DNA from 3 places in the Mycobacterium sp. 23 genome. Region 1 is predicted to be linked to each of the others. Evidence: predicted binding sites of a transcription regulator. Region 1 holds the regulator's gene; each other region holds the start of a gene.
What was found. The regulator LexA, encoded in region 1, represses DNA repair genes until DNA is damaged. The targets are predictions, from matches to a motif close to CGAACANNTGTTCG.
Positions count from the first base shown of each region.

Region 2: ACNQS7_RS12400 (DUF222 domain-containing protein) is a predicted target of LexA. The motif match lies at 7,173-7,186, and genes of this name have one in related genera.
Region 3: ACNQS7_RS13860 (error-prone DNA polymerase) is a predicted target of LexA. The motif match lies at 3,515-3,528, and genes of this name have one in related genera.

Region 1 is NZ_JBLVUX010000005.1:1,448,829-1,458,518, forward strand. Features, by position in the region: gene ACNQS7_RS07785 (trypsin-like serine peptidase) at 1-138, opposite strand, end outside; gene ACNQS7_RS07790 (proteasome assembly chaperone family protein) at 318-1,298, shown strand; gene ACNQS7_RS07795 (alpha/beta hydrolase) at 1,343-2,368, shown strand; gene ACNQS7_RS07800 (PhzF family phenazine biosynthesis protein) at 2,403-3,089, shown strand; gene ACNQS7_RS07805 (peroxynitrite isomerase) at 3,093-3,578, opposite strand; gene nrdR (transcriptional regulator NrdR) at 3,589-4,050, opposite strand; gene ACNQS7_RS07815 (LysM peptidoglycan-binding domain-containing protein) at 4,213-4,719, opposite strand; gene lexA (transcriptional repressor LexA) at 5,013-5,747, shown strand; gene ACNQS7_RS07825 (LGFP repeat-containing protein) at 5,775-8,099, opposite strand; gene ACNQS7_RS07830 (TerC/Alx family metal homeostasis membrane protein) at 8,402-9,571, shown strand; gene ACNQS7_RS07835 (acyl-CoA dehydrogenase family protein) at 9,575-9,690, opposite strand, start outside.
Region 2 is NZ_JBLVUX010000005.1:2,394,761-2,404,450, forward strand. Features, by position in the region: gene ACNQS7_RS12370 (PPE family protein) at 1-2,838, opposite strand, end outside; gene ACNQS7_RS12375 (hypothetical protein) at 2,964-3,398, opposite strand; gene ACNQS7_RS12380 (DUF58 domain-containing protein) at 3,400-4,650, opposite strand; gene ACNQS7_RS12385 (AAA family ATPase) at 4,647-5,609, opposite strand; gene ACNQS7_RS12390 (hypothetical protein) at 5,641-6,123, opposite strand; gene ACNQS7_RS12395 (DUF4129 domain-containing protein) at 6,120-7,070, opposite strand; gene ACNQS7_RS12400 (DUF222 domain-containing protein) at 7,189-8,460, shown strand; gene ACNQS7_RS12405 (SDR family NAD(P)-dependent oxidoreductase) at 8,465-9,262, opposite strand; gene ACNQS7_RS12410 (TetR/AcrR family transcriptional regulator) at 9,259-9,690, opposite strand, start outside.
Region 3 is NZ_JBLVUX010000005.1:2,735,991-2,745,680, reverse strand. Features, by position in the region: gene ACNQS7_RS13875 (APC family permease) at 1-824, opposite strand, end outside; gene otsB (trehalose-phosphatase) at 872-2,053, opposite strand; gene ACNQS7_RS13865 (wax ester/triacylglycerol synthase domain-containing protein) at 2,090-3,310, opposite strand; gene ACNQS7_RS13860 (error-prone DNA polymerase) at 3,542-6,835, shown strand; gene ACNQS7_RS13855 (TIGR03667 family PPOX class F420-dependent oxidoreductase) at 6,913-7,323, opposite strand; gene ACNQS7_RS13850 (nitroreductase family protein) at 7,347-7,985, shown strand; gene ACNQS7_RS13845 (tRNA (cytidine(34)-2'-O)-methyltransferase) at 8,364-8,828, opposite strand; gene ACNQS7_RS13840 (alpha/beta hydrolase domain-containing protein) at 8,961-9,690, shown strand, end outside.

The DNA.
Region 1 (9,690 bases):
GCTGAGGCGCTGCACCGAACTTTCCGGCTTCGGCGCCGGGCTACCGGTGACGGAGGCCTGATGAGCAGGCCGGGCGCATGACGTAACTAACACCGCCAGGCTTACCGGCAGGCACAGAACCGCCGCGACAGTGCGCATCGAGATACATCATGCCTGACAGCGGGCCCTGGCAAGCGAATAGAAACTACGCCCCGTGCGTTGATAAGTGGGGCAGCAAAAGGCCCGGGTCATCGATAATGAAGAGCCGCATCGATTGAGGGACACTGGACAGGGCACCCTGGAGAGATCTTGCGAGACCCCGAGAGGAGGCAGCACCGATGTCCGACCACTACGACCCCGAAGAGGCGCAGGAGTACCAGCCAGGACAACCCGGCATGTATGAGCTGGAGTTCCCGGCCCCTGTGTTGTCGACGTCCGACGGCCGCGGTCCGGTGTTGATACACGCCCTGGAGGGCTTCTCTGACGCCGGTCACGCTATCCGGCTGGCTTCCCGGCACTTGCGGGCGGCGCTGGACACCGAACTGGTCGCGTCGTTCGCCATCGACGAACTACTGGACTACCGCTCGCGGCGACCGTTGATGACGTTCAAGACCGACCACTTCACCAATTACGACGACCCGGAGTTGAGTCTGTACGCGCTGCGCGACACCATCGGCACGCCGTTTCTGTTGCTGGCCGGCATGGAGCCGGACTTGAAGTGGGAGCGGTTCATCACCGCGGTGCGACTGCTCGCCGAACGGCTCGGGGTGCGCCAGACGATCGGACTCGGCACGGTCCCGATGGCCGTTCCCCACACCCGTCCCGTCACGATGACCGCACACTCCAACAACGCCGACCTGATCGCGGACTTCCAGCCGTGGATCTCCGAGATCCAGGTTCCCGGTAGTGCATCCAATCTGCTGGAATACCGCATGGCACAGCACGGGCACGAGGTCGTCGGGTTCACGGTGCACGTCCCGCACTACCTGACGCAGACCGACTACCCGGCCGCGGCCCAGGCGTTACTCGAGCAGGTGGGCAAGACCGGTTCGCTGGAGTTGCCGCTGACGGCACTCACCGAGGCGGCCACCGAGATTCGGGCCAAGATCGACGAACAGGTGCAGGCGAGCGCGGAAGTCGCTCAAGTGGTGGCCGCACTCGAGCGCCAGTACGATGCGTTCATTGACGCTCAGGAGAACAGATCCTTACTGACGAACGACGAGGACCTGCCTAGCGGCGATGAGTTGGGCGCCGAGTTCGAGCGGTTCCTGGCTCAACAGGCTGAGAAGAAATTCGACGACGACGACAACGCGAAGTAACCGCTTCCGACACGCCTACCCGGCCCGACAACGAGGTTGCCGACATGACCGAGCGGACGCGTACTCTCCGCCCGGTGCGAGAAGTGACATCCCCGTCACTGCAGTTCCGCACCATCCACGGCTACAAGCGGGCGTTCCGGATCGCGGGTTCCGGTCCGGCGATCCTGCTGATCCACGGCATCGGCGACAACTCGACCACTTGGACCGGTGTGCACGCCAAGCTCGCCCAGCGATTCACCGTCATCGCCCCGGACCTGCTGGGCCACGGCAAATCCGACAAGCCGCGCGCCGACTACTCCACCGCGGCCTACGCCAACGGCATGCGGGACCTGCTCAGCGTGCTGGACATCGAACGGGTGACGATCGTCGGTCATTCCCTCGGTGGCGGCGTTGCGATGCAATTCGCTTACCAGTTCCCGCATTTGGTCGACCGGCTGATCCTGGTGGGCGCCGGCGGTGTCACCAAGGACGTCAACATCGCATTGCGGTTCGCCTCGCTGCCGATGGGGGCCGAGGCGCTGGCGCTGCTGCGACTGCCGATGGTGCTGCCCGCGGTGCAGGTACTGGGCCAGTTGGCGGGACTCGCGCTCGGTTCCACGGCCATCGGCCGCGATCTGCCCAATATGCTGCGGATCCTCAACGACCTGCCCGAGCCGACGGCGTCCTCGGCGTTCACCCGCACGCTGCGGGCCGTGGTGGACTGGCGCGGTCAGATCGTCACGATGCTGGACCGGTGTTATTTGACCGAGGCCATCCCGGTTCAGATCATCTGGGGTGAGAAAGACTCGGTGATCCCGGTTCGGCACGCCCATATGGCGCACGCGGCAATGCCCGGGTCCCGGCTCGAGATCTTCGAGAATTCCGCCCATTTCCCCTTCCACGACGACCCCGCCCGATTCCTTGACATCGTGCACCGGTTCATCGACACCACCGAGCCACCCGAATACGATCAGGCAGCCCTGCGCGAGTTGTTGCGCAGCGGCGGCGGTGCCCGCACTGTGTCCGGGCCGACGGACACCCGCGTCGCCGTCCTCAATGCCATGGGAGCCGACGAGCGCAGCGCCACCTGATCGATGTGCTCGTATCGACCCGTAGGGTCGGGCCATGAGCATCGACGTCACCGTGCTGCGGGTATTCACCGACCCGGACGGAAACTTCGGCAACCCGCTGGGTGTGGTCGACGCCAGCCTGGTCAACCCGGGTGACCGCCAGCAACTCGCCCACGAATTGGGTTACAGCGAGACGATTTTCGTTGAACTCCCCGCCCAGGGGGCAACGACCGCGCGCGCGACCATCTACACCCCCCGCACCGAACTGCCCTTCGCCGGCCACCCGTGCGTCGGGGCGTCGTGGTGGTTGCGGCGACGTGGAACGCCGATCAACACGCTGCACCTGCCCGCCGGGTTGGTGCGGGTAAGTTACTCCGGCGAGTTCACCGAGATCAGCGCGCCCGCGGAATGGGCGCCGGAATTCGCCATCCACGATTTCGATTCACCGGATGCGGTGCTGCAGGCCGATCCCGCCGATTTCCCCGACGACGTCGCGCACTATCTGTGGGCGTGGACGGATCGAGAGACCGGGTCGGTGCGCAGCCGGATGTTCGCGTCGAACCTCGGTGTGACCGAAGACGAGGCGACCGGCTCCGCGGCGGTGCGGATCACCGAATACCTCAGTCGGGACCTGGTGATTACGCAGGGCCGTGGGTCGCTGATCACGACGACGTGGAGCGCGGAGGGATGGGCGAAAGTCGGCGGTCGCGTCGCCGATGACGGTGTGCGGCAGGTGAACTGACGCTCAGCTCTGCCGGTGCAGCACTGCGGCCAAATGGTGCTGCTCGGGCTGGCCAACGGCGCCCATCCGCAGGGAGTAGGACAGTTGATCGCCGTCGATGCGGAAGGAACGGCTCAGGGCGGTCACCTCTTTGGCGGTCGGCGTGAGCCCGATGTCGATGGTTGCCAGCTCGATCTCGATGACGTCACCGGCCACTGAGTAGGAACCGACTTCGATCTCGGTGATGCCGCTCGGGTGAGCGAGGACCAGTTCGACCCTTCCCTGCTGCGGTACCCGCAGGTAGCCGGTCTCGGCGTGCAGGGGTTTGCCGTCGGCGGGAGCTTTAGTCTTCTGCCCGTAGACCAGAAACGGTTTGCCCACGTGCGTGAAAACCACCTCTTCGAGGTAGTCGAAAGGTTCGATCGTGGGGTACTCGCCAGCACCCCGTCCTGTCCAGGTGCCCAGCAGGGGCTCCAGCGCTGCGAGATCGGGGTGGAGTTCGACGGGCATCTATCGAGCCTCAGCCCGGAGTCGACACGTTGCGATGGGCACGCAGGGCCTCGATCTCCCGCTCGAAGTCGTCGGCCGACGAGAAGGACCGGTAAACCGACGCAAAGCGCAGGTACGCCACCTCGTCGAGGTCGCGCAGCGGTCCCAGGATGGCAAGACCGACCTCGTTACTGGGCACCTCCGGACCTGCGGCCCGCACCGAATCTTCGACCTGCTGGGCCAACAGGTTCAGCGCATCGTCGTCTACCTGGCGGCCCTGGCAGGCCCGGCGCACGCCGCTGATCACCTTTTCCCGGCTGAAGGGTTCGGTAACGCCGCTGCGCTTGACGACGGCGAGCACCGCGGTCTCAACGGTGGTGAACCTGCGCCCGCACTCGGGACACGAGCGGCGCCGGCGGATCGCCTGGCCTTCATCGGTCTCCCGGGAATCGATCACTCGCGAGTCGGGGTGCCGGCAGAACGGGCAGTGCATAGCCGCTCCTTTGCCGCGCCTGACTTCGGGGTACCGCAGAACCACCCCGAGAGTACCTGTGCGCCACCGGCGTGGCCACCGCTGGCACGATCAGTCCAGCAGCAGGTGGAGACGACCGAGCAAGGTTGGCGCAGAGCGCAATTCGTCCCGCTCCCCGCGGGTTCACCCGATCGGGGCGATCAACGTCTGGCCGGCGGCGACTGCGTTGGAGTCCAGCGCGTTGAGATTGCGGATCCGTTCCACCACCTCGCGCACCGGGGCGCCGGGCGCGACCCGGGTGGCCAGTTGCTGCAGCGACTCACCGGGCTCCACGCGCACCACGGCGAGTGCAGCCGGTACCTGCGCCGACGCGCCGGCCGGTTCGTCGTTCAGCACACTCCCGAAATTGGCCATCAAGCCCAGCCACAGCGTGATGATGCCGGCGAGCAGCGCCAGCCCCATCGTCGTCAGCACCGAGACCGGACGCCGCCGGTGCGACGCCGTCGACATCGCCACGCCGGTGCCGCGGTAGTGCATGGGCGCGCCGGCCGGACGGGTGGGGCCGGGCCGGTTTGACCGGATCTGCCCGCCGCGATATGTAGGCGACTCGTCGAACGGCCTGTTGGCAGGCCTGTTCACCAGCCTCTGCGCGTTCCAGGTGCGCTGCGGGCCCGCGTAGCTGATCGTCATGTCGTTGCCTCCGGTCGACTAAATATCGCTCGTGTGTTCGACCCTAGTCGCTCACATGTTCGATATCGAACATCTGAGCGAGGCGTGTCGCACGAGCAAAACGGTAGACCTCACCACCGACAAGGTTTTGTCGGTGCAACCAGCTGGATGAATTTCGGATACCCGATCCATCCGAAAGTTACACACTTGTGATTCCGCTGATCCGGGCCGCTAGGAAGGCTGGGCCGACCGCTCCGACACGCTGCTCGAACACATGTTTGATTCTTCGGTCGGGTGCGGTTACATTCAGTGGCATGAGCGACAGCAACGACCCCCCAGTAGCTGATCGAGCCGGTTCCGCTAGCGCATCCGAACGAGCCGCCGCTGACGGCCGGTTGCACGCCGTCGATGCCGCGCTGACCGAGCGGCAGCGCACCATCCTCGAAGTCATCCGCGCTTCGGTCACCACCCGCGGCTATCCACCCAGCATCCGCGAGATCGGTGACGCGGTCGGCCTGACGTCGACGTCCTCGGTGGCCCACCAGTTGCGCACGCTGGAGCGCAAAGGTTATCTGCGGCGGGATGCCAATCGGCCGCGGGCCGTCGACGTCCGCGCGGCTGATGACGCCGTGACACCTCCCAGCACCGACGTGGCCGGGTCGGACGCGTTGCCGGAACCTACGTACGTACCCGTGCTGGGCCGGATAGCCGCCGGCGGACCGATACTGGCCGAAGAGGCGGTCGAAGACGTCTTTCCGCTACCGCGAGAGCTGGTCGGCGAAGGGACGCTGTTCCTGCTCAAAGTCGTCGGCGACTCGATGGTGGAAGCCGCCATCTGCGACGGCGACTGGGTCGTGGTGCGCCAACAGAACGTCGCCGACAACGGCGACATCGTGGCGGCCATGATCGACGGTGAGGCCACCGTGAAGACGTTCAAGCGGGCGGGCGGTCAGGTCTGGCTGATGCCCCACAATCCGGCCTTCGATCCGATTCCCGGAAACGACGCGACCGTGCTCGGCAAGGTCGTCACCGTCATCCGCAAGGTGTAGCGCCGAAGCGCTGACGCAGGCCGGCGATCAGTCGGCTTTGACGAAGCCATTGGCTTGCGCGACGGCCTCGCTGGCGAACCAGATCTCGGCCAGGGTGTCGTGGTATAGCGCACTGTCGGGCGTGTAGTACAGACCGAACCGCGCGCTGGCCTTGATCGGGTAGCCGTCCGGCGCCCGATACGGGTCGTCGTCCAGGGGTAGGTGGATGGTCGGCCGCGCCGCAGTGTCTGCGGCCAGAGGAGCCTCGGCCTGCGGCGCCGCGGCATAGGCCGCCTCCGTCGCCGTCGGTGCGTAGCCCGGTTCATCCGCGGCGGCGTGCCGCCCCTTCCGCGGCTCGAAAGCGCCGACGACGGTATCCGAGGCGGCCGCGTCGGGTACCTCCTCTTCCGCGGGACCACCGCGGGGGTAGAAGATGTCCGGGAATTCCTGCTCAGGATGGGTTTCGGGCACCTCAGGCGCTACCGGACCCTCGCTGCGCGGCACCGAGGACTCCGCCTCGAAGGCTTCCGGCGAGATCGTTTCTGCGACCTCCGGCTCGGCCTCGACGAGCTGGCCGAAGGCGCCGCGCGTCACGATGGGCGTCGGGGTGGTGTCCACCGCGTCCGGATCCTCGTCACCTTCGAACTCGTCGTGTTCGTATTCCTCGAAGTCGGTTTCCTGCTCGGCACCGTGGGCGTACTCGTCGGCGCCGCGGGCGTAGTCGTCGGCGCCATGGGCGTACTCGTCCCCGTACTCGGCGGTCTCGTCGTGATAGTCCTCGGCACCCAGACCACGCCCCTCGGGACCGGCCGTGGTCCCGCCCCCTCTGGACCAGCTCACCCGCGGCGCTGCACCGTATTCCGGCACCTCGTGCTCTTCGGGGTGGTGTTCGACGGGCGGGAAGCGCTCGGAGCCGTAATCGACGTCGTCGTGCGACCAGCGCCCGTCAGCACCCGCATCGAACTCGTCGGCCACGTCACGGCCACGGTCGTAAGCGGGAGCTGCCCGGCCGGCGCGACGGCGGCGCAGGCCGAATACCACCAGCACTGACATCAGGATGAGCAGCAGCACCGGCACCGCCACCGCCAACCACCACCAGTGGAAGGTGAACTTCTTGCCGGGTGGCGGCGACGCGGACGTGCTGGGCTGGTTCTGTCCCGACACCTGCAGGCCGGACAGCAGCGGCGCGAGGTTCGCCGGATCGGTGGTGAAGGTGTTCTTCGCGCGGTTCCACGACACCTTGCCGCCGGTGAACTTCTGCGATACCACGTCGCCGTCCACCGCCTGGTCGCCGACGGGCGCGCCGAGTTTGCCGGTGGCTCCCTTGAGCTTGTCCCACGCCGCCTTCATGGCTCCGCGCACGACGAACGCGCCGTGATCAGGAGTCCAGAAGATCACCGGCTTGTCTGCGGCCGAGAACGTGGCGATCCGGCTGGCCGGCGTGATACCGCCGTCGGCCTCGTTGGCGATCGGGAAGCCGAGGTCGCTGCTGACCGGTCCGCCCAACGACTCGTACTTCTGCAGGATCGCCCCTTCGACGGCGTTCGCGCCGGTCGCCGGGCTGAAGAAAATCTTGCCGCCGTTGAACTCCTGGACGATGCCGTCGCCACCGATCGGACTCGGGCCGCCCTTCTTGGCCCCCAATGGTCCGTTCGCGCCGCCGGCCGCGCGCCACGCCATGTTGATGGCGGCGGTGGGATCGATGGGTATCTGCAGGCCTTTGAGTTGGTCAGCCAGCGCCGGCGGGTTGGTGCTGAACTCCTTGGTTTTCCTGTTCCAGGACACCTCTCCGCCGCTGAACTTCTGCGACGCCACCTCACCGTCGTAGGTTTCGTCCCCGGTCGGGGCTCCCAGCACTCCGCCGGAACTGCCGAGTTTGTCCCACGCCGCGTTCAGGGCGCCGCGGACCACGAACGCGCCGTGATCGGGGGTCCAGAAGATCACCGGATTGTCGCTGGCCGCGAACGTGCTGACCCGGCTGTCGGGTCCGGCGAGACCGGGTACCTCGTTGATGGTCGGGAAACCGAGATCACTGTTCGCCGGACCGCCCAGCGACTCGTATTTGTCCAAGATGGGGCCGAACATGTACTTGGCACCGGTGGCGGGGGTGAAATACATCTTGCCGCCGTCGAAGTCCAGAGCGAACCCGTCGCCGATGGGATAGACGTCGCCTTTTCTGGCACCCAGCGTGGATGACGCGCCGCCGGCCTTGTCCCACGCCGCCATCATCGCCGCCTCGGCGTCGCCGATCGGCGACGCGGACGCGGTAGGCGCCAGCAGCGCCAGGGCCAGCGCGGTGGCCAACGCGGCGGCCGTCAGGCCGCCTCGCGCACGCCCGACCAACTTGCTCAATTGACCCCTTTGCCCGTTCACCAAGCCTCCCAGCCGATGCCCTGCCCACCTGGCGAGCAGGCGGATTCACCGCCGTGGGCCGTTTCCCGGCAGCGATGCGCATCGCTTCCGGGCTCGCATAACTTTGCTCTAGCGATTGAGATATGCGAAGTCAAATCGTACATATTACGGAAACGGATACCGAGCCGATGTCGAAATGATGCCGTGCCGCGCTCATGTCGCGAGAAACCGCGCTGCGCCCCGGGCATCAGTTGGGTTACCGTGCCCGAGACGACATCCCGCCTGGCATGCCGGCCGATCTCGCGAGAGGAAATCCAGCGCGCATGGGTGTTTCCGGACTTGGCTGGGCCCTGACCATCGTGCTGATCGCCGGGTTGATGCTGTTCGACTATGTCTTTCAGGTACGCAAGACGCACGTGCCGACGCTACGTCAGGCCGCAGCCTGGTCGGCAACATATATCGGGATAGCGGTACTTTTCGGCATCTGCATCGCCGTACTGGGCAGCCCGCGCATGGCCGTCGAATACTTCGCGGGCTACCTGAGCAACGAAGCCCTTTCCGTGGACAACCTTTTCGTATTTCTCTTGATCATCAGCAGCTTCGGGGTTCCGCGGGTGGCGCAGCAGAAGGTGCTGTTGTTCGGTATCGCGTTCGCGCTCATCGCGCGCACCGTCTTCATCGTCCTGGGCGGCGCACTCCTGAACAACTTCAACTCGGTCTTCTACCTGTTCGGTGTGGGGCTGCTGATCATGGCCGGAAAGCTCGCCAAACCGGCAGAGACAGAAGAGAGTAACGCCGACAACCTGGTCATCCGGCTGGCCAGTCGCTTCCTGCGGACATCAAAGGAGTACGACGGCGACGGGTTGTTCGTCGTGCAGGACGGTCGACGGGTCATGACACCGCTACTGCTGGTGATGATCGCCGTCGGTGGCACCGATCTGTTGTTCGCTTTCGATTCGGTGCCGGCGATGTTCGGTCTGACACAGAACATCTACCTGGTTTTCGCGGCGACCGCCTTTTCGCTGATGGGTCTTCGTCAGCTGTACTTCCTGATCGACAACCTGCTCGATCGACTGGTTTATCTGACCTACGGTCTGGCCGTGATCCTGGGCTTCATCGGCGTGAAGCTGATCCTGGAAGCGTTGCACGACAACAACCTTCCATTCATCAACCACGGCAGGCCGGTCCCGGTCGTGGAGTTGAGTATCACGGTGTCGCTGCTGGTGATCGTCGCCGTGCTGCTCACAACCACAGCGGTGTCGCTGCTTTCGGCGCGCGGCCGCAGACAGAACGCCGTGAGCCGGGCCCGCCGGCACGCGCTCGAGTACCTGACCTCAACGCAGGATCCAGCACAGCGCGAAGCGGCATATGCCGAGTTGTTGCGGGCGGAGCGCGAAATAAACTCGCTGGCAGGCAAATACGACACGCGCGAGGATCAAGAACTCGCGGAGCTGCTACGACGCGCGCACGATGCGCACCGAGATGCGAGCTAGACGCTAGACACCGAGTCCACGGCCGATGATCTCTTTCATGATCTCGGTCGTGCCGCCGTAGATGGTTTGCACCCGGGCGTCGAGATAGGCACGGGCAACATCGTATTCGCGCATGTAGC
Region 2 (9,690 bases), 950 kb from region 1:
GGTCCCGGCCTGATCGGTCGCGCTGCCGACACCAGTGTTGACGTTGCCGGCGTTGAACAGCCCCGTGTTCAGGTCGCCGGAGTTGCCGAACCCCGTGTTCAGCGAGCCGGCGTTGAACGATCCGGTATTGGCCCCGAGCCCGCCGGAAATCCCGCCCGAGTTGAAGTCGCCGGTATTGGCGTAGCCCGCGTTGAAGGAGCCCATGTTGCTTGTGCCGGCGTTGCCGACGCCGACGTTGTCGAAGCCGCCGTTGCTGAATCCGACGTTCGTAAACCCGCCATTGCCGAAGCCGGTGTTCAGCCCGCCCCCGTTCCAGAAGCCGGTATTGACGTTTCCGGCATTGCCGAAGCCGGTGTTGGTGTTGCCGGAGTTGAAGAAGCCGAAGTTCCCGTCACCGGAGTTGAAGAAACCGACGTTGTTGTTGCCGGAGTTGCCGAAGCCGACGTTGCCGGTGCCGGTGTTCAACGCGCCGATGCCGAACTGGTTGTCGCCGGTGAGTCCGAAGCCGATGTTGTTGTTGCCGTTGTTCCCGATTCCGAAGTTGAAGCTGCCCTTGTTGCCGAACCCGAAGTTGGACGATCCCAAGTTCCCGCTGCCGAGGTTGAACGCGCCGAGATTTCCGCTGCCGATGTTGCCGCTGCCCGAGTTTCCGTTGCCGAGGTTTCCGTCGCCGAAGTGGTTGCCGAAGCCGAAATTGCCGCTGCCGACGTAGTTTCCGCCGCCGAAGTTCAGATTCCCGAAATAGTTGCCGCTGCCGAAGTTGATGCTGCCGACGTTGCCGCTACCGATGTTGTAGGAGCCCCAGTTGCCACTGCCCAGATTCAGATTGCCGAGGTTTCCGCCGCCCAGGTTGACGTTCCCGATGTTGCCGATGCCCAGGTTGAAGTCGCCGATGTTTCCGCCGCCCAGGTTCCAGACGCCCAGATTGCCCAAGCCGGTGTTGACGTCGGGCAGGGCAAGGCCCAGTGCCGGCGCTTGAGGCAACGCTGCCAGAACCGGGGCCAGCGGTCCGAGGCCGAGCAGGACCGCGGGCGCCGCAGCCTGGCCGAAGATGCCGGATTGGTTATTGCCCTGGTGGAAGAACCCAGAGCTCGAGTTACCGGGAATACTGATACCCGAGCTACCCACTCCGGCAACGGAGATACCTGCGCTGAGGTTGCCGGAGTTCAGGATTCCTACCGTGTCCTGACCGGTGTTGTACCACCCGACGGCACTCGCGGCGGAGTTACTGAAACCTGACATCAACGTGGCTCCCACGCCGGCGTCGGAGTTCTGGAAACCGGACGAGAAGTTGGCCGTGTTGTAGAACCCGGAGCTGTTGAATCCGGTGTTGCCGATACCGGAACCGGTCGCTCCCGCCGGCGTAATCGCACTTCCGACACCGGTGTTGAAGTCACCTGAATTCAGCAGGCCGGTGTTGGTGTTGCCGGAATTACCCAGTCCGGTGTTGAGCCCACCGCTGTTCGACTGACCGGTATTGAAGTCTCCCGAGTTGAAAGATCCGGTGTTGTGGACCCCGGTGTTCCCCGAGCCCATGTTAAATCCGCCGGAATTTCCGATGCCCGCGTTGAGATTCCCCGAATTTCCGAACCCGAAGTTCTGCAAACCGGCGTTGCCGAAGCCCGTATTGGTGTCACCCGCATTCCAGAAACCGGTGCTCAAGCCTCCTGCGTTACCGAACCCGAAGTTTCCGTTACCGGAGTTGAAGAAGCCGGAGTTGCCGTTGCCGGAGTTGAAGAACCCGACGTTGTTGTTGCCCGAGTTCCCGAAGCCGATATTGCCGGTCCCGGAGTTGAGCGCGCCGATACCGATTTGGTTGTCTCCGGTCAGCCCGAACCCGATGTTGTTGTTGCCATGGTTCCCGAAGCCGAAGTTCAAGTTGCCGTTGTTGCCGAAACCGATGTTGGACAAGCCCAGGTTGCCGCTGCCCAGGTTGAACGAGCCCAGATTTCCATTGCCGAAGTTCAGGGTGCCGAGGTTGCCACCGCCGAGGTTGCTGTTTCCGAGATTCCCGAAACCGGCGTTGCCGTTGCCGGAATGGCCGAATCCCACGTTCAGTCGGCCCGCATTTCCGAGGCCGAGGTTGGTGTAGCCCGTGTTTCCGAAGCCCAGGTTGAAGGACCCGAAGTTGCCGCTGCCCAGGTTCAGATTGCCGAGGTTACCGCCCCCTACGTTGACGCTTCCGGTGTTCCCGTTGCCCAGATTCAAGAATCCGTTGTTGCCGCCACCGAAGTTCCACGAGCCGATGTTGCCCAGACCTGTGTTCACGTCGGGAATAGTGGCCGCGGCGGCAGCTGCCTGACCCAACCCGGGCAGGCCAGCCAGTGCATCGCCCCACGACGACAACGCAGCGGCCGCAGCCGACGCGCCGCTGTGATAGCTCACCATCGCCGCCACGTCCGCGGCCCAGAACTCCTCGTACACACTCTCGGCGGCCGCGATGGCCGGGGCATTCTGACCGAACAGATTACTGATTACCAACCGCACGAACGCGTTTCGATTCGCCGAAACTGCGAGCGGATGCACCACGGCCGCCCGTGCCGCCTCGAACACACTCGCTACCGCCTTGGCCGCCGAGGACGCCGAGGACGCCCGTAACGCCGATTCATTCAGCAACCCGGCGTAGGGGGTGGCGGCCGCGACCATCCGCTCTGCCGCGGCACCCTGCCAGGCCTGACCGGCCAAGCCGGACGTGACTGCCTGGAACGACTGAGCGGCCGTTGCCAGTTCCTGCGCCAGACCGTCCCACGCCGTCGCGGCCTCCAGCATCGGCGCCGGACCCGCACCCGTGAATATCCGCAGTGAATTGATCTCCGGCGGCAACATAAAGAAACTCATCAGGCGACCCCTTCCGCAGAACAGGGCGCAGCCTCACTGCTACCGAGATTCGCGCCCGACACGTTTCGTCAGCACGAACCATAGAAGAAACCGGTGGCCGCTTTATGCGGTTCCGTCAAATTCCCCTAATTCAGAAACGGGCGGGTCGCCAGGACATAAATCGCCAGCACCGCGACCGGCGCCACCAACGGCAACCAGGGCACCTGCACCGGGAATGACGTCGCCACCAGTCCGGCGAAGGTGAAGCCGACGGCGGCGACGATCGTGGGCCAACTGCCCGTGACGACGTCGCCCGACGCGTGCCGGCACACCAGGTAGGCCGCGGCACACAGTCCCGAGAGCGCCGCGAGAATGTGCGACGGGTCCGACGCCACGACGACGGTCACTGCCAGCAACACGGCAATCGTTGCGGCAGAACGAAATACCGTTCCGAGCCCGACGGCGAGCACTGCCGCGGCGGCGACCATCAGCGGTAGCCCGTGGGATCCGATGGCCGCCGCTGCCACCATCAGCAGACCGAACGCCACCGAGAAGACCCGGGTACCGGACGCGGCGAGCATGTCAGCGCCTGCCCCGCACGCGTACCCGGCGGTCCGGGAGCGCGCCCATGGACTGTTCGAGTGAGCGATCCGACGGCCAGGACAGCACGTCGACGCCGACGGTGGCCATGTCGCGGTACATCGCCGAACGCTGCAGCGCCCACATCTTGACCACCAGCGGGTCATGCTCACCCTCGAACGGGGAGCTCTCCAGCACGTCCACCGCCACCACGACATGCCCGCGCTTGCGCAGATCGATGAGCGCCAGGGCGAATTCGGTGTCCAGCAGCGTCGAGAACGCGATGACGATCGCACCCGAGGGCACTGCCGCGCGGGGAGCCAGGGTGCCGGTGGTGGTTTCGAACCGCTCGCCGGCGTCCAGCACGGTGTCGAGCACCCGGTAGAACTGGCGCTGACCGATGTCGGCGCCGAGCCAGCGGGGTCGGTTGCCGCCGAGGGCGACGATGCCGGCCCGGTCGCCGTTGCGCAGCGCGGTCTGCACCACCTGGGCAGCACCGCGCACGACGCGTTCGGTGGCCGCGGTCGCGGGCCCTGCCGGCTGGCGATAGGTGTCGATCAGCACCACCACGTCGGCGGCACGGTCGGTCAGCCGCTGCGTCACGTGCAGTCGTCCCCGCCGGGCGCTCACCGCCCAATTCACTGCGCGCAGTTGATCACCCGGAACATAGAGACGGATGTCGGCGTATTCGACGCCAGGTCCGATATGCCGGGTGAGGTGGGCTCCTAACCGGTCGAGCAACTCGATCTGCGGGATCGAGGTCGATTGCGGCGGTGTCAGCGGAAACACGATGATGTCGGCGACGTCGGCGGTTCCGACCCCTTTGAGCAGCCCACCACGCGCAACGACGTCGACCCGGGCCCGCAGGTGGTAGCGTCCCCACCGCTTAGCCACCGCGGCAACCGTTTTCGCTTGGGGATCGGTTTCGATCTCCTCCAGTTCCATCCCGTCGACGGCCGAGACCGCGAGGTCGACGGCGGCCGGGCCGGCGTCCGTGGTGACCCACACCCGCACCCGCGATTCCTCGTTCTCGAAACATCGTTGCGCATCGGGCTCCGCGTGCACCCGGACCGCCGGGACCGGAGATTGCCAACTGAGCGAACACAGCACCCCGAGCAGCGGCGCCGCGAATGCGACGAGCTGCCACCGTCCGCCCATCACCGCGGCCGCCAGCGCCACTCCGGCGCAGGTGGCGATCGCCAACGTCAGTGGGGATGCACGCCAGCGGATCTCGACGTCGCGCTGCGTGATCACGTGGGCGGGCGGTCGGCGCGGGGTACGGGTAGGCGCCGCAACAATTCCCCGACCACGTCGGCGCCCTGAATCTTGCGCACCCACATCTCCGGACGGAGCGTGATGCGATGGGCGACAGCGGGAACGGCGAGCGCCTTGACGTCTTCGGGGATCACGTAGTCGCGGCCGAGTAACAGCGCGCGGGCACGGGCGAGTTGCACCAGATCCAGTTCGGCGCGCGGACTGGCGCCGACGGCGACCTGAGGATGGTGGCGCGTCGCGGTGGCCAGCGACACCACATACTGCAGCACATCTTCGTGCACGGTGACCTGCTCGACCGCCTCGCGCATGGCCAGCAGGTCGGTCGCGTCGACAACCTGATTGACCACCGGTTCCGCCGAACCTCGGTCCAGGCGCCGGCGCAGCATCGCCGCCTCGTCCTGTTCGGAGAGATAGCGCAGTTCCAGCCGGATGGCGAAGCGGTCCAACTGGGCCTCCGGCAACGGATAGGTGCCCTCGTACTCGATCGGGTTGTCGGTGGCCAGGACGATGAAAGGCGTTGGCAGCTTGTGAGTTTGACCATCGATACTGACCTGCCCCTCGGCCATCGCCTCGAGCAGTGCCGCCTGCGTCTTGGGAGGTGTGCGGTTGATCTCGTCGCCGAGCAGCAGGTTGGTGAAGATCGGGCCCCGGCGGAATTCGAAACGCCCCGACTGCATGTCGTAGATCGTCGAACCGAGCAGGTCGGCCGGCAACAGGTCGGGCGTGAACTGCACTCGGGTGAATTCCAGCCCCAGCGCCGACGCGAACGACCGCGCTATCAGCGTCTTGCCCAGTCCGGGCAGATCCTCGATCAGGACGTGCCCACGGGCCAGCAAGGCGGTCAGGATGAGCGTGAGGGCCGAGCGCTTCCCGACCACGATGCGTTCGATCTCATCCAGGACCGCCTCACACTGGGCGGTGGTCGTACCAACTGGCATCGCCGCCGGGGTCGTCATCTGTGCTCCATCGTCATACCTTCTCCAACCTTCGCAGAATCTCCTCCAGCGCCGCGCGGCCCGGTCCCGGTTGGCCGCCATCGGCGTGCCGGACGTTGTTCGGATTAACCCATTCCCACAGGTCTGGGCCGAACAGCATTTCACCGGTCGCACGAAACGCCGCCGGATCCTTCGACTGTCGTTGACCGGTGGTGAGCTCGAAGCGGCGGGCCAGCATCGGGCGCAAGTGACGATCCCAGTCCTTGCGGCTGGAATCCGACCACCGGATCATCGTCTCGGTGTTCGACAACCAGCGACGCAGCGAGTCGCCGAGATCGTCGGACTCCGCTTCGGCTTCCGGTTCACTGGGATGGCCCAGCACTCGGCGGACGTTGAGCAACACCAAGGCCAGGGCCACGCCGGCGCCGACCAGAACGTATCGGCGGTCCTGCAATATCAGGCCCAGCAACTCGATGCCCACGATAAGGCAGATGCCAAGTGCTATCAGTCTTTTCATGCGGCCCTGCCGGATCGCGGAGCGATCTCGTCCAGAACCAGTTCAAGTACGCGGACCGCCGTCTCGCGGTGCTCTTCGTCCATCACGTGCGGGCTGAACCGCGCCTCTTCGAAAAGATTCACCAGCTGGACGGCGTTTTCGGCTCGCAGCGCACGCTGTTCGACAGCGCGGGCGAGCACCTCGGTGGGGGTGTCGAATTCCTGGGGCACCGCTCCCGGGACGTTGGCGAGCTCACGTTCCATCGCCGCGTAGCAGGCGATGATCGCCTCACGCGGTTCGCGGCTGAGGTCCGCCATTTCGGCCAGCCCGACTTCGGCGGCACGCACCAATGACTCCGAAGCGACCTCCGGCGACGGCAATTCGGCGGGAACATCGGTTGCCAATCCTGTTGTCGCCGTGGGCCGGCGCCGGCGCGACACGATGAAGCCGCCGACGAACAGCATCAGCAGCACCGGCACGAATGCCAGCAGCGACCCCAACATGTCCGGGCTGTCTCTTGGCCGCGCAGGCTGTTTGGGTTGCGGGGCGCGTCCGGCGCCCGACGGAGTGGCACCCGAATCTGGTTGCGGCGCATCGAGACCGATCTGGGGCGGGGTGAACAACCGAGATATCAGTATCGCGACCAAGAGCCAGGCCGCGATCACTCCCAGCGCGATCAGCACCACGCGCCAGCTCGGCCGGGCACTACCGCCGCCCAGCATGTCGGGCAATGCACCGGCACTGGGCGCCGCCGTGCGCGGGTCGCGCAGTCTGGCGATGATCGAGAACGCCAGCAACGCCAGCGTGGCCGCGATGGCGGCGACGAGAAACATCAGCGCCGTCTTGCTGGGCCCCTCCTCGGCAATGCGGCGTCCTTGATGCGCCGGGAGATACCCACGCAGCGCGGCAGCGACCAGCATCAGCAGAGCGACCAGAGCCACCACCCGGGTGGTGGGCTTGTCGAACATCAGCGGCAGCTTCCTGGCGGCTTGCGCCCCATAGCCGAAGGCTAGTGGCGCGGGGCTGCCCGGGTCCAGTCGCGGGCGCGTGTCCCCGGGTTCAGGTATGCTCGAACATGTGTTCGATATGCTGCGGTTCTCGCAGGTGGACCCGGGTGCCACCGAAGCCGAACTGGTCGCGCGCATCACCGAGTTGGAGCAGGTGAAATCCGCCGCGGCCGCGGGGCAGGCGCGGGCGGCGGCCGCCCTGGATGCGGTCCGGCGTGCCGCGGAATCGGCCGCGGCAGTGCCGGCGGCCAAGCGGGGCCGCGGGGTGGCCAGCGAGGTCGCCCTGGCCCGGCGCGATTCCCCGGCCCGCGGGGGCCGGCACCTGGGGTTCGCCACAGCTTTGGTGCACGAGATGCCCCACACCCTGGCCGCGTTGGAACACGGCGCGCTCAGCGAATGGCGGGCCACCCTGATCGTGCGGGAATCAGCCTGCCTGGACGTCGAGGACCGCCGCACGCTGGACCGCGAACTGTGCGCCGAGATGGACACGCTGGTGGGCCTGGGCGACAAGCGGATCACCGCCGCCGCCCGAAAGATCGCCTACCGCCTGAACGCGCGCGCCGTCGTCGATCGCGCCGCCCGGGCCGTGCACGACCGCACCGTCACCATCCGCCCGGCGCCGGACACCATGACCTGGGTCAGCGCCCTGCTGCCCGTGGCCCAGGGCGTCGGGGTCTACGCCGCACTACGCCGCGCCGCCGACACCACCTTCGACGGACGCAGTCGCGGCCAGGTCATGGCCGACACTCTGATTGAGCGCATCACCGCCACCCCCGCCACCACCCCGGCCCCCATCGCCCTCAATGTGGTCATCTCCGACCGGGCCCTCCTGGGCGGGGACACCGATCCCGCCCTGCTCGAGGGCTACGGGCCCATCCCCGCCGAGGTCGCCCGCCGATGGCTCACCGCCGCGCTAGCCGAGAAGAACTCCCTGGCCACCCTGCGCCGCCTCTACGCCAGCCCCACCACCGGCGCCCTGGTTGCCATGGAATCACGCGCCCGCACCTTCCCCCGCGGTCTGGCCGAATTCATCAACCTGCGCGACCAAACCTGCCGCACCCCCTACTGCGACGCCCCCATCCGCCACCGCGACCACATCACCCCCGCCCACCACGGCGGGCCCACCACCGCCACCAACGGCCAAGGCCTGTGCGAACGCTGCAACTACGTCAAAGAATCACCCGGCTGGCGCGTCACCGCGCACGACGACAACGGTGTACACACCACCGAATACATCACCCCCACCGACGCGCGGTACCGATCCGTCGCGCCACCGATATACCAGCGCTTCGATGTCAGTGAGATCGAAGACGCGATCGGCGTCCGACTCGCCTACCACCATGCCGCCTGAACGCTTACACCATGAACGGCGCGAAGCTCCCGTCGAGCACTTCCAGATGCCCTATCGTGCGGCCGGTCACGACGCTGGGGCTCACCCGCGCGAGTTGCAGTGCCGCCTGCGCGAATTCCTCGGCGGTGCTCTCGTCGTCGAAACCGTGGGCGTAGTAGGACAGGCCGGGAGTCATGATCGGCTTGGACGGCGCCAGTGCGTTGACCGCGATGTTGTGGTCAACGAGATCCAGTGCGGCACAACCGGTGAGGTGTTCCAGCGCCGCCTTGGAACCACCGTATCCGGGCAGACCCCCGCCCAGCCGCGATGCGATAGAGGTGATGTTGACGATCGAACCGCCCCCGGCACTGATCATGTCCGGGCTGACCAGCTGCATCAATTCGTACGCGGCGAACACCGAGATCTCGAAATGCCGGCGGTAGGCGGCCAATGGGACGCTCACGAAACCCGGGTACCGGGCCTTGTCCGCTGGAACCTTCTTGGCCCGCGGCGTGCCACCCGGCCGTCCCGGCGCGGTGAACGCGGCATTGTTGATCAGAATGTTGATGGGTCCCAGAGCATCTCGCGCTTCGTCGACCAGCCGGACGATGTCGTCATGTTCGGTCAGGTCGGCCCGGATCGCAACCGCCCGGCCGCCGGCCGCCTCGATGTCGGCGACGGTCTCGCCGATGGTCCCGGGCAACCGCTCATCCCAGACGGCCTCGGTGCGCCCGACGACGGCCACGGCCTCGCCGTCGGCCGCCAGCGCGAGCGCGATCGCCCGCCCGAGACCGCGACTGGCACCGGTGACGATGGCGGTCAACGGGTCACCCCGTGCACGACGATGGCCGCGGTCTGCTCCACCCAGGCGTCGTCCAGCTTCTGGTCGGGGTACAGCATCATCCGCAGCATGGTGGCTCCTCCGATCAATTCGATCAGCCGGTCCGGATCGACGTCGGGATGCGCCTCGCCGCGCTCGATTGCCTCGCGTAGCCGTATCCGCACCGCGGCGAACAGCCCGGCGAAACGAGACATCACCCGCGCGTTCAGCTCGGCATCGGCGGTCATGTCGGCCACCAGACCAGGCAGCGCAGCCCGCACCACCGGGGTGGTGAACACATCACGGGTGGCCTCGATCATCATCCGGATGTCGGCGGCGAAATCGCCGGCCGGGGCAACCAACGCCGTCGGCGCCACCGGGAAGGCCGCCTCGTGCACCAATTCCGCCTTGCTCGACCACCTGCGGTACAG
Region 3 (9,690 bases), 1.3 Mb from region 1:
TCCGACCCCAACAACATCGCGACCGTGACGGCGAGTACGTAGACGGTGCCGACCGCCAGAATCGACAGCGGGATGGCCCGGGGCAGGTTGCGGTCTGGTTCCTCCATCTCCTCGGCGGCATTGGCGATCGACTCGAAGCCGGTGAATGCGTAGAGCGCGGCCACGGTGGCCAGGACCACGCCCGTCAGCGTGCTCTGTCCGAGTGGGACGAACCCGAATAAGGCGTACGGAGCCGGTTGGTAGATGCCGGGGGCGCCCGCTGTGTCGTAGTGGTCCACGTGCTGGCTCGTGATCACCCACAGACCGCCCCCGATGAAGACGGTCAACGCGAAAATCTTGCCGGCGGTGGAGATTCCGTTGGCCCACTTGATCGCCCGGTTGCCGAACAGATTGATCACTAGCAGCACGACGATGAACAGCAGGAAGGTCAACGTCTTCACGCTGAACAGGTGCGTTTCCTGAGCCCAATGACGTTGCGGGAAAACAACATTAAGCAGCGTCGAGACGAAGAGTGACGCCAGCACCCCCCAGGCGATGGAGGCGACGATCGCGTGGGTGACACCCACGTAGATGCCGATCCGCTGGCCGAATGCCGCGGTGGTGTAGGCATACGAGGCGCCGTTGGTCCTGACGTAGCGGGCGGCGGTGGCGAAGACGAGCGCCATGATGCCGGCGAACAGCCCCGCCAGGATGTAGGCGACCGGCGCCCAGGTGCCGGCGAGCCTGATCACCGCGCCGGGGGTCAGGAAGATGCCGGCTCCGATGACCGCGTTGACCCCGAGCATGACGATGCTCCAGAAACCGAGCTTGCTGATCGGACACACTCCTAGCCGCGGTCGTCCAAGTTCCTAGCGCCGGAGTGTCCAGCGTGTCACAACTTGCGCGACTGACTGCCAGTGCGACCCTGGTTTGTTCCGGAATCGTCGCTGCCATCGGTTTCAGATAATTGCCGGGCCAGCTGGAGGGTGAATTCGGCGGCCTGGGCGGGACTGTCCAGGGCATACAGCGCCGCGGTAGCGCGATCGCCATCATCGTTGTGCCGCACCAGGATCGGGATGCCGTCGGCGCGGACCGTATCGAACGCGTCTTCATCGGTGATGTCATCGCCGAGATAGATCGGCAGCCGGGAACCCGCTTGCGCGCCCAGATGCTCCATCACCCAGCGCAGGGTCTTGCCCTTGTCCCAATCCAGATCCGGACGCAATTCGATGACTTCGCGTCCCGTCGTCACCCGCAGCGCGTCGCGCTGGCCCGCGGTGCGCACGGCCGCGGCCACCTCGCCCACCCGGTCCCGTTCGGCATTGCGGTAGTGCACCGCGACGCCGAATCTCTTGTGCTCCACCACCACCCCGGGAATTGACCCGAGCTGTTCACGAAGTTCCGCCGCCGCCTGCTCCAGCACCGGTATCGCCGCCGCGGCTTCTTCGTTCTGGTGGTGGGTGCCGTCGGGTGCGGTGAGCTCGAACCCGTGGCTGCCGGCATACCAGATGCCGGGAAGGCCCACGCGTTTGGAGACGTCGGCCAGGTCGCGGCCGCTGAGTATCGCGACCGGGCACCGCGCGGCCAACTCCTGCAGCGCTTCGGATGCACCGGCCACCGGCCGGGCCGCGTCGGGATCGTTCACGATGTCGGACAAGGTGCCGTCGAAGTCGAAGAACACCGCCGGGGCTTTGCCGGCGAGATCGACGGCGTGCCCGGCATCGGGCAGCTCGGACATGCGCTTGTCACCGGTGCGTACCTCGACCTCACGAGGGTCGGCGACCACCGCGTCGGAGCCCGGGACGCGGTCGGGGCCGACCGCGATCACCAGCGCGAAACCGGCGTCGCGCGCGGCGGTGACACCGGCTGCGTCCGACGCGACGACGGCGCACCGACCCGGCCGGGTGGACAACCGCCGGGCCGCCTCGACCTGGCCGTCGGGCGCGCAGACGGCGGTGCCGACACGCACGGAGCGCAGGCGCTCGAGCAGCGGATGGGCGGGCGGCAGCGCCGCGTCGAACAACACCGCATCGTGGTGGCGTGGGTCGATTGTCACCGGCCCCGATTTTGGCATGCCCCACCTTCTCACGGTGGCCGATGCGGGTGTCGGTCAGTGGCGCACTCGGGCGGACGCCGGTGACGGCCGCCACCGCACCGCGCTGTTGGGTAGGGCGCGGCGCTTGCGTCGGCGGTCGAAAAGCACGACCGAGTCCCGGCCGAGCGCGGTCAGGCGCGCCACCCCCGATTCGATGCCGGCGGCAAGGATGTTCGGGTCGGCGTCATAGTCGGTGGTGATGCCGAAGACGAGGTCGCTGCCGTAGCTCAGTACCGCGACCCCGGTGCCGTGTTGCGGCGCCGTCGGCGGGATCGGCAGTAGCCGCTCGAGCCGCCGGCCCATCAGCCACAACTGGTAGCGCGGTCCGGGGGGTGCGGTGGCCAGCGCGACCACGTCCGGCTGCGGAGTTCGGGCCAGCGCGTGAATCATCTTGGCGCACAGCGCCAAAGGTGAGTCTCCCGGTGATCGCCGGCCTGCCTGGGTGCGCACCGCGTGCAGCTGGGCGAACGGGTCCCGGTGCTCGACGGGTAGGTGAGTCAGCGACGTGCCCAGAGTGCGCAGCGAATCTGCTTGTGGTTGTACGCCTCGATCGATGAGAACGGCGCGGAATCCCTCGGTGATCGCCGCCAGGGCGATGTCGTCGGAGGTCGCGCCGAACTTGCGGGCGATGTGGTCCACGGCGCCGCGGGGTACGACGACCGTCTGGTAGCGCAGGACGGTCGGCGGCGGGCCGGCGGACGGCCAGGGTCGCAGGATGCCGGCCGCGGCGGAAAGGCCGTTGACGAGGCGAGTCGCGGCCTGCCGCGTGGCGTCGGCCCAGCCCGGCGTGGGTTCGGGTGAAAAGGTAACTGCGGCAGTCGAATCACTGAAGGCGTCCCGGTCGTGGTCGCAGAGCCGTGCGAGCAGCTGGGCCGGGGACGGGTGCTGGTCCTGGCCCGCACCGACCTTGACCAGCATCGCCCAGCGGCCGTCCTGCAGGCCCTCGATGATCCAGCACTCGCAGAGCGGGAAGTCGGGTTCCAGTGGTCGCTCCAGGGCGTGTGCGATGGCTCGGAACAATTCGCCGTCGTCACCTGGCGCCGGCAGCGCCACCCGTTGCAGGTGCGCGCTGATGTCTGATCCGGATGTAAAGCGTTCGGCCAGCAAATCTTTGATGTCGTGGGATGGTGGGACGGGTCCGGCCAGGACGGCGACCGCAGCCGTCGCCATGCCGGTGTGCCGGTTCGAGTCCGGAGCCCGGGTGAGTCCCGTGCCCGGTGTGATCGGTTGTGCCATGCGTGCCCCCGCCGTCGCTTTTTTCAATCTGTACCAGTATCCGGTTGGTGGGTGCACGTGGCGAGGTCCGTCAGGTTAAGAACATGTTTTTCCGATAAAGGTGCGTTTAACAGCGGCGATGCGGTGCCGTCAGATGCCGTTCGCAAATCGTTTCATCGCCGTTGCGAAGTTGTTCGGCAGTCCGCCCCGTTGTCCTTGGCGCATCGAACATTTGTTCGATAGACTGATGTCATGGGTTGGCACCACGGACCCCCGAGCTGGGCCGAGATGGAACGGGTACTCGACGGCAAGCCACGCCATGCTGGTCAAGCGGCCCCGGTCGTGCCGGCCGGTGACGCTCCGCTCTCGCACAAGCGGGGGTCGTATACAGCAAGACCGGACGGGCGGCGGGTGCGCTCGTCGGTCGCTTACGCCGAGCTCCACGCGCATTCGGCGTACAGCTTCCTCGACGGGGCCAGCACGCCGGAGGAGATGGTCGAGGAGGCCGCCCGCCTGGGCCTGCGTGCCCTCGCGCTGACCGACCACGACGGCCTCTACGGGGCGGTGCGGTTCGCCGAAGCGGCCACCGAGCTCGGCGTGCGCACGGTGTTCGGTGCCGAGCTGTCGTTGTCTTCAGTGGCGCGCACCGAGCAGCCGGACCCGCCCGGTCCGCATCTGCTGGTGCTGGCGCGCGGTCCGGAAGGGTACCGACGGCTGTCCCGGCAACTGGCCGCCGCACACCTGGCTGGTGGCGAGAAGGGCAAGCTCCGCTATGACATCGACACGTTGACCGAGGCGGCCGGCGGGCACTGGCACATACTCACCGGATGCCGCAAAGGAGCGGTGCGACAGGCGCTTTCGGTGGGCGGCCCGGAAGCGGCGAAACGGGCGCTGGCCGATCTGGTGGACCGGTTCACCGCCGGCAGGGTCAGTATCGAACTCACTCATCACGGTCAGCCGCTCGACGACGAACGCAACGCGGTGCTGGCCGAACTGGCGCCGCATTTCGGGGTCGGCGTCGTGGCCACCACCGGGGCCCATTTCGCGGGACCGTCGCGGCGCAGGCTGGCCATGGCAATGGGCGCCATCCGGGCCCGGCAATCCCTGGACGCCGCGGCCGGGTGGCTGGCCCCACTGGCTGGTTCACATCTGCGCTCGGGCGAGGAGATGGCCCGGCTGTTCGCGCATGTGCCCTTCGGGGGCCCTGACGTGGTGGCCGCCGCCGCCGAACTCGGCGAGCAGTGCGCCTTCGGCCTGGCGCTGATCGCGCCGCAGCTGCCGCCGTTCGACGTACCCGACGGGCACACCGAGGACAGCTGGCTGCGGACGCTGACCATGGCGGGCGCCGCCGACCGGTACGGTCCCGCGGACGTCGCCCTACGGGCGTATGCCCAGATCGAGCACGAGCTGAAAGTGATTGCTCAACTGCAGTTTCCGGGCTACTTCCTGGTGGTGCACGACATCACCCAGTTCTGCCGGCGCAACGACATTCTGTGCCAGGGCAGGGGATCGGCGGCCAACTCCGCGGTCTGTTACGCACTGGGGGTGACGGCGGTCGACCCGGTGGCCAACGATCTGCTGTTCGAGCGGTTCCTGTCACCCGCCCGCGATGGGCCACCCGACATCGACATCGACATCGAGTCGAATCAGCGGGAGAAGGTCATCCAGTACGTCTACGACAAATACGGCCGCGACTATGCCGCCCAGGTCGCCAACGTCATCACCTACCGGGCCCGCAGCGCGGTGCGCGACATGGCACGTGCCCTGGGATTTTCGCAGGGGCAGCAGGACGCGTGGAGCAAACAGATCAGCCACTGGAGCGGGCAGCCCGCCGATATCGAGGGTATTCCGGAACAGGTAGTCGACCTGGCCGAGCAGATCCGGAACCTGCCGCGGCACATGGGCATTCACTCCGGGGGCATGGTGATCTGCGACCGCCCGATCGCCGACGTGTGCCCGGTGGAGTGGGCGCGCATGGAGAATCGCAGCGTCCTGCAGTGGGACAAAGACGACTGTGCGGCAATCGGTTTGGTGAAATTCGATCTGCTGGGGCTGGGCATGCTCTCGGCGCTGCACTACGCCCGGGATCTGGTTGCCGAGCACAAGGGCATCGAGGTGGATTTCGCCAGGCTCGACCTCTCCGAACCCGCGGTGTACGAGATGCTGTCCCGGGCCGATTCGGTGGGCGTTTTCCAGGTTGAGTCGCGAGCCCAGATGGCCACCTTGCCGCGGCTGCGGCCCCGGCTTTTCTACGACCTGGTGGTGGAGGTAGCGCTGATCCGTCCCGGGCCCATCCAGGGCGGGTCGGTGCACCCCTACATCCGTCGGCGCAACGGCCTGGATCCGGTGGTCTACGACCATCCCTCCATGGAGCCGGCATTGCGGAAAACGCTGGGTGTGCCGCTGTTTCAGGAACAGTTGATGCAACTGGCGGTCGACTGTGCCGGCTTCTCCGCGGCCGAGGCCGACCAGCTGCGTCGCGCCATGGGGTCCAAGCGGTCGACCGAACGCATGCAACGGCTACGCGGCCGGTTCTACGAGGGCATGCGCTCCCTGCACGGTGCCTCCGATGACGTGATCGACCGGATCTACGAAAAGCTGCACGCGTTCGCCAATTTCGGGTTTCCGGAAAGTCACGCGCTGTCCTTCGCGTCGCTGGTGTTCTACTCGTCGTGGTTCAAGTTGCACCACCCGGCGGCGTTCTGTGCCGCGCTGTTGCGCGCCCAGCCGATGGGCTTCTACTCGCCCCAGTCGTTGGTGGCCGACGCACGCCGGCACGGGGTGCTGGTGCACGGTCCGGACGTCAACGCCAGCCTGGCCCACGCCACCCTGGAAAATGACGGAATGGAGGTCCGCCTCGGCCTGGGCGCCGTCCGCCATATCGGCGACGAGTTGGCCGAGAAGCTGGCCGATGAGCGAAAAGCCCACGGCCCGTTCACCTCTCTGCTGGACCTGACCTCACGGCTGCAACTGTCCGTACCGCAGACCGAAGCGCTGGCGACGGCCGGAGCGCTGGGCTGCTTCGGCATGTCCCGGCGGGAAGGACTGTGGGCGGCCGGGGCCGCGGCCACCCAACGGCCGGACCGGTTGCCCGGGGTGGGCTCGTCCTCACATGTCCCGGAACTGCCGGGGATGAGTGAGCTGGAGCTGGCCGCGGCCGACGTGTGGGCCACCGGCGTCTCCCCGGACAGTTACCCGACCCAGTTCCTGCGGGCTGATCTGGACGCGATGGGGGTGGTGCCGGCGGCCGAGCTGGGTTCGGTGCCCGACGGGGACCGGGTGCTGATCGCCGGGGCGGTGACGCATCGGCAGCGGCCCGCGACCGCCCAGGGCGTGACGTTCGTCAACCTCGAAGACGAGACCGGGATGGTCAACGTGCTCTGTACGCCGGGGGTGTGGGCGCGGCACCGCAAGCTCGCGCACACGGCGCCGGCGTTGCTGATCCGCGGCCAGGTGCAGAACGCCAGCGGTGCGATCACCGTCGTCGCCGAACGGTTGGGCCGCATCAGCCTGGCCGTCGGCTCGAAGTCCCGGGATTTCCGGTGACGGTTTGCGCCGAACGTGTTGTAGTGGACGGATTTCCGCCGATTTCCCGCCCTCATGTCACGTTCGGCGCACCACGATCAGGCCGTCGGCGTGGTCCACACCTTCGTCGGCGTGATCCGCAGCCGGGTGCTGTAGGCGCCCATCGAGTCGGTCAGGCCGAACTGGTCGGACATCTCCCGGAACTTCGCCCAGTACGGCTCGTCATCGCGGCAGTCGACGTCGGTGGCGTCCACCGCGGCCGTCCCGCCGACGACGATGATCCCGCCGCCGTTGCCGTCGGAGTCGAGGTTCAGGCTCACCTGAGGTCGCGCCTTGATGTGGGCGACCTTGGCGGCGCTGGGCATCGTGTACACGATCAGGTCAGCGCCGTCGAAGTAGAACCAGATCAACCGCGGCACCGGCTGTCCCGACTTGGCGACCGTGGTCAGCCAGCCATAGTGATCCGATTCGAGCCTGCTGGAAACCTCTTGCGACAGTTCGATACTCATGAGCTCAACGGTAGCCTCCACCTATGACCCTCAACATGACCGCCGATGAAGTCCTGAGCACGACCCGCTCGGTCCGCAAACGCCTCGACTTCGACAAGCCGGTGCCGCGCGAGGTGTTGATGCAATGCCTCGACCTCGCCCTGCAGGCGCCCACCGGTTCCAATTCGCAAGGCTGGCAGTGGGTGTTCGTCGAAGACGCGGACAAGAAGAAGGCGATCGGCGATGTTTACCTGTCCAACGCCAGCGGCTACCTCAGCTCGCCGGCGCCGGAATACGACGACACCCGCGGCGAGCGGATGGGCAAGGTCCGCGATTCGGCGACCTACCTCGCCGAGCACATGCACGAGGCGCCGGTACTGCTCATCCCGTGCCTCAGCGGCCGGGAAGAGAGCTCGCCCATCGGCGGGGTGTCGTTCTGGGCGTCGCTGTTCCCGGCGGTCTGGAGCTTCTGCCTGGCGCTGCGCTCGCGCGGGCTGGGCTCCTGCTGGACGACGCTGCACCTACTCAACGACGGCGAGCGCAAGGTGGCCGACATCCTGGGCATCCCCTACGACCAGTACAGCCAAGGCGGGCTGTTCCCGATCGCCTACACCAAGGGCACCGACTTCCGGCCGGCCAAGCGGTTACCGGCCGAAAGCCTCACGCACTGGAACAGCTGGTAAATCAGCCGGCCTTCCCGGTCCGGGCTGATTCGTCCCCCAATTGTCCCCCAATCGGAGGACACGGAATTCATCCCGCTTTGTCCCCTATCGGGGGACACCGCGAGCGCCTCGAGTCCGGCAATCTAAGTGACAACAGAGACCAAGCTTCGCTCGAAAGGAAAGACCGAATGAGCTACGAAATCCTCTTCCAGGAGACCGAAGCCGTCTACACCGCGCCGGCCTTCCACGCCGAGGACTGCGCCTGATATCCGCGCCGCGCTAGCGGCGCCCCCAAGCTGTGGCACGTTTCCCCCTGCCCCCCAACGTGCCCTGTGGAAAGCAGGCTCGTGCTTCATGCACGAGCCTGCTTCTGCATTTGCAGCCATCGAACGCCCCGCGTCAGATCGAGCCGCCGTATCCCTGTTGCCGCCACGCCTCGTAGACGGCGACGGCCGCGGCATTGGACAAATTCAGTGAGCGCCGCCCGGCCAGCATCGGGATCCGCACCCGTGCGGTGATATGCGGGTCGGCCAGTGTGGCCGCATCCAGGCCGGTCGGCTCTGGCCCGAACATCAACACGTCACCAGGTGTGTAGGCGATGTCCGCGAAGCGCGCCGTGGCCTGCGCGGTGAATGCGAAAACCCGGGCGCTACCGAGCGCCCGCCACGCCTGTTGCAGCGATTCGTGCACGGTCACCGAGGCCAGGTCGTGATAGTCCAGCCCGGCCCGCCGCAGTTTGGGCTCGGACAGGTCGAAGCCCAGGGGCTCCACGAGATGCAGCTCGCATCCGGTGGCGGCGGCTGTGCGAATGGCATTGCCGGTGTTCGGCGCTATGCGCGGGGAATAGAACAGCAGCCGAAACATGCGTCGATCATGGCAAAGCCGTCGGCTTGCCAAGTTCTTGCGCCTTTCTTGGCGTCGTCGCCAAGCCGTCTCCAAGAACTCGCCAAGGGCTCTGCAGAAATCTTGGGTCAGACCCACCGGGGAGGAGCCGAGATGTCAGTCGAGTCAGTTCAGGTCCACAACGTCTACCCGCACGCCGACAGCCGCTACGAGAACGTGGAGGCGACAGTCACCTTCGCCGTCGACCCCGGATACCAGGCGAATGAGCGCATCGCCGACCTGAAGCTGGCACCGCGCGACGCCGACGGGCTGGTTCGCTTCGACGCCGACCTGCGCCTGCTGCGCCCGGTGAGCGGCGGCAACGGCAAGCTGCTGTTCGTGGTGCCCAACCGCGGTGTCCCCACCAATGCGCCCTGGCTGAAGAACGGGTTCCTGCTCGAGCGCGGCTGGACCATCGCCTCGTGCGGCTGGCAGTGGGACGTGCAGCGCGGGCCGGCGATCCTGGGCCTCACCGCGCCGCAGGCCGACGTCGAACCCGGCTTCCTGCGCCTGGAGTGGCGCTCTGACACCGTCCGGGACGACCACCCGCTCAGCTTCTCGGCACCCGAGATCGAATCGATCCCCGGTGCGGAGGCGCTGTTCACCTTCACCGCCTACCCGACCGTCGACGTCGAGGATTCCGAAGCGGTGCTGACCGTGCGGACCGCACCCGACGCCGAGCCCGTCACCGTTCCGCGGAACACCTGGCGCTTCACCGACGAGTCCCACGTCGCCCTGGACGGCGGGTTCCAGCCGTTTCACATCTACGAGCTGGTGTACCGGAGCGCGCTGGCCCCGGTCGCCGGCGCCGGTTTGCTGGCAATCCGCGATGTGGTTTCGCATC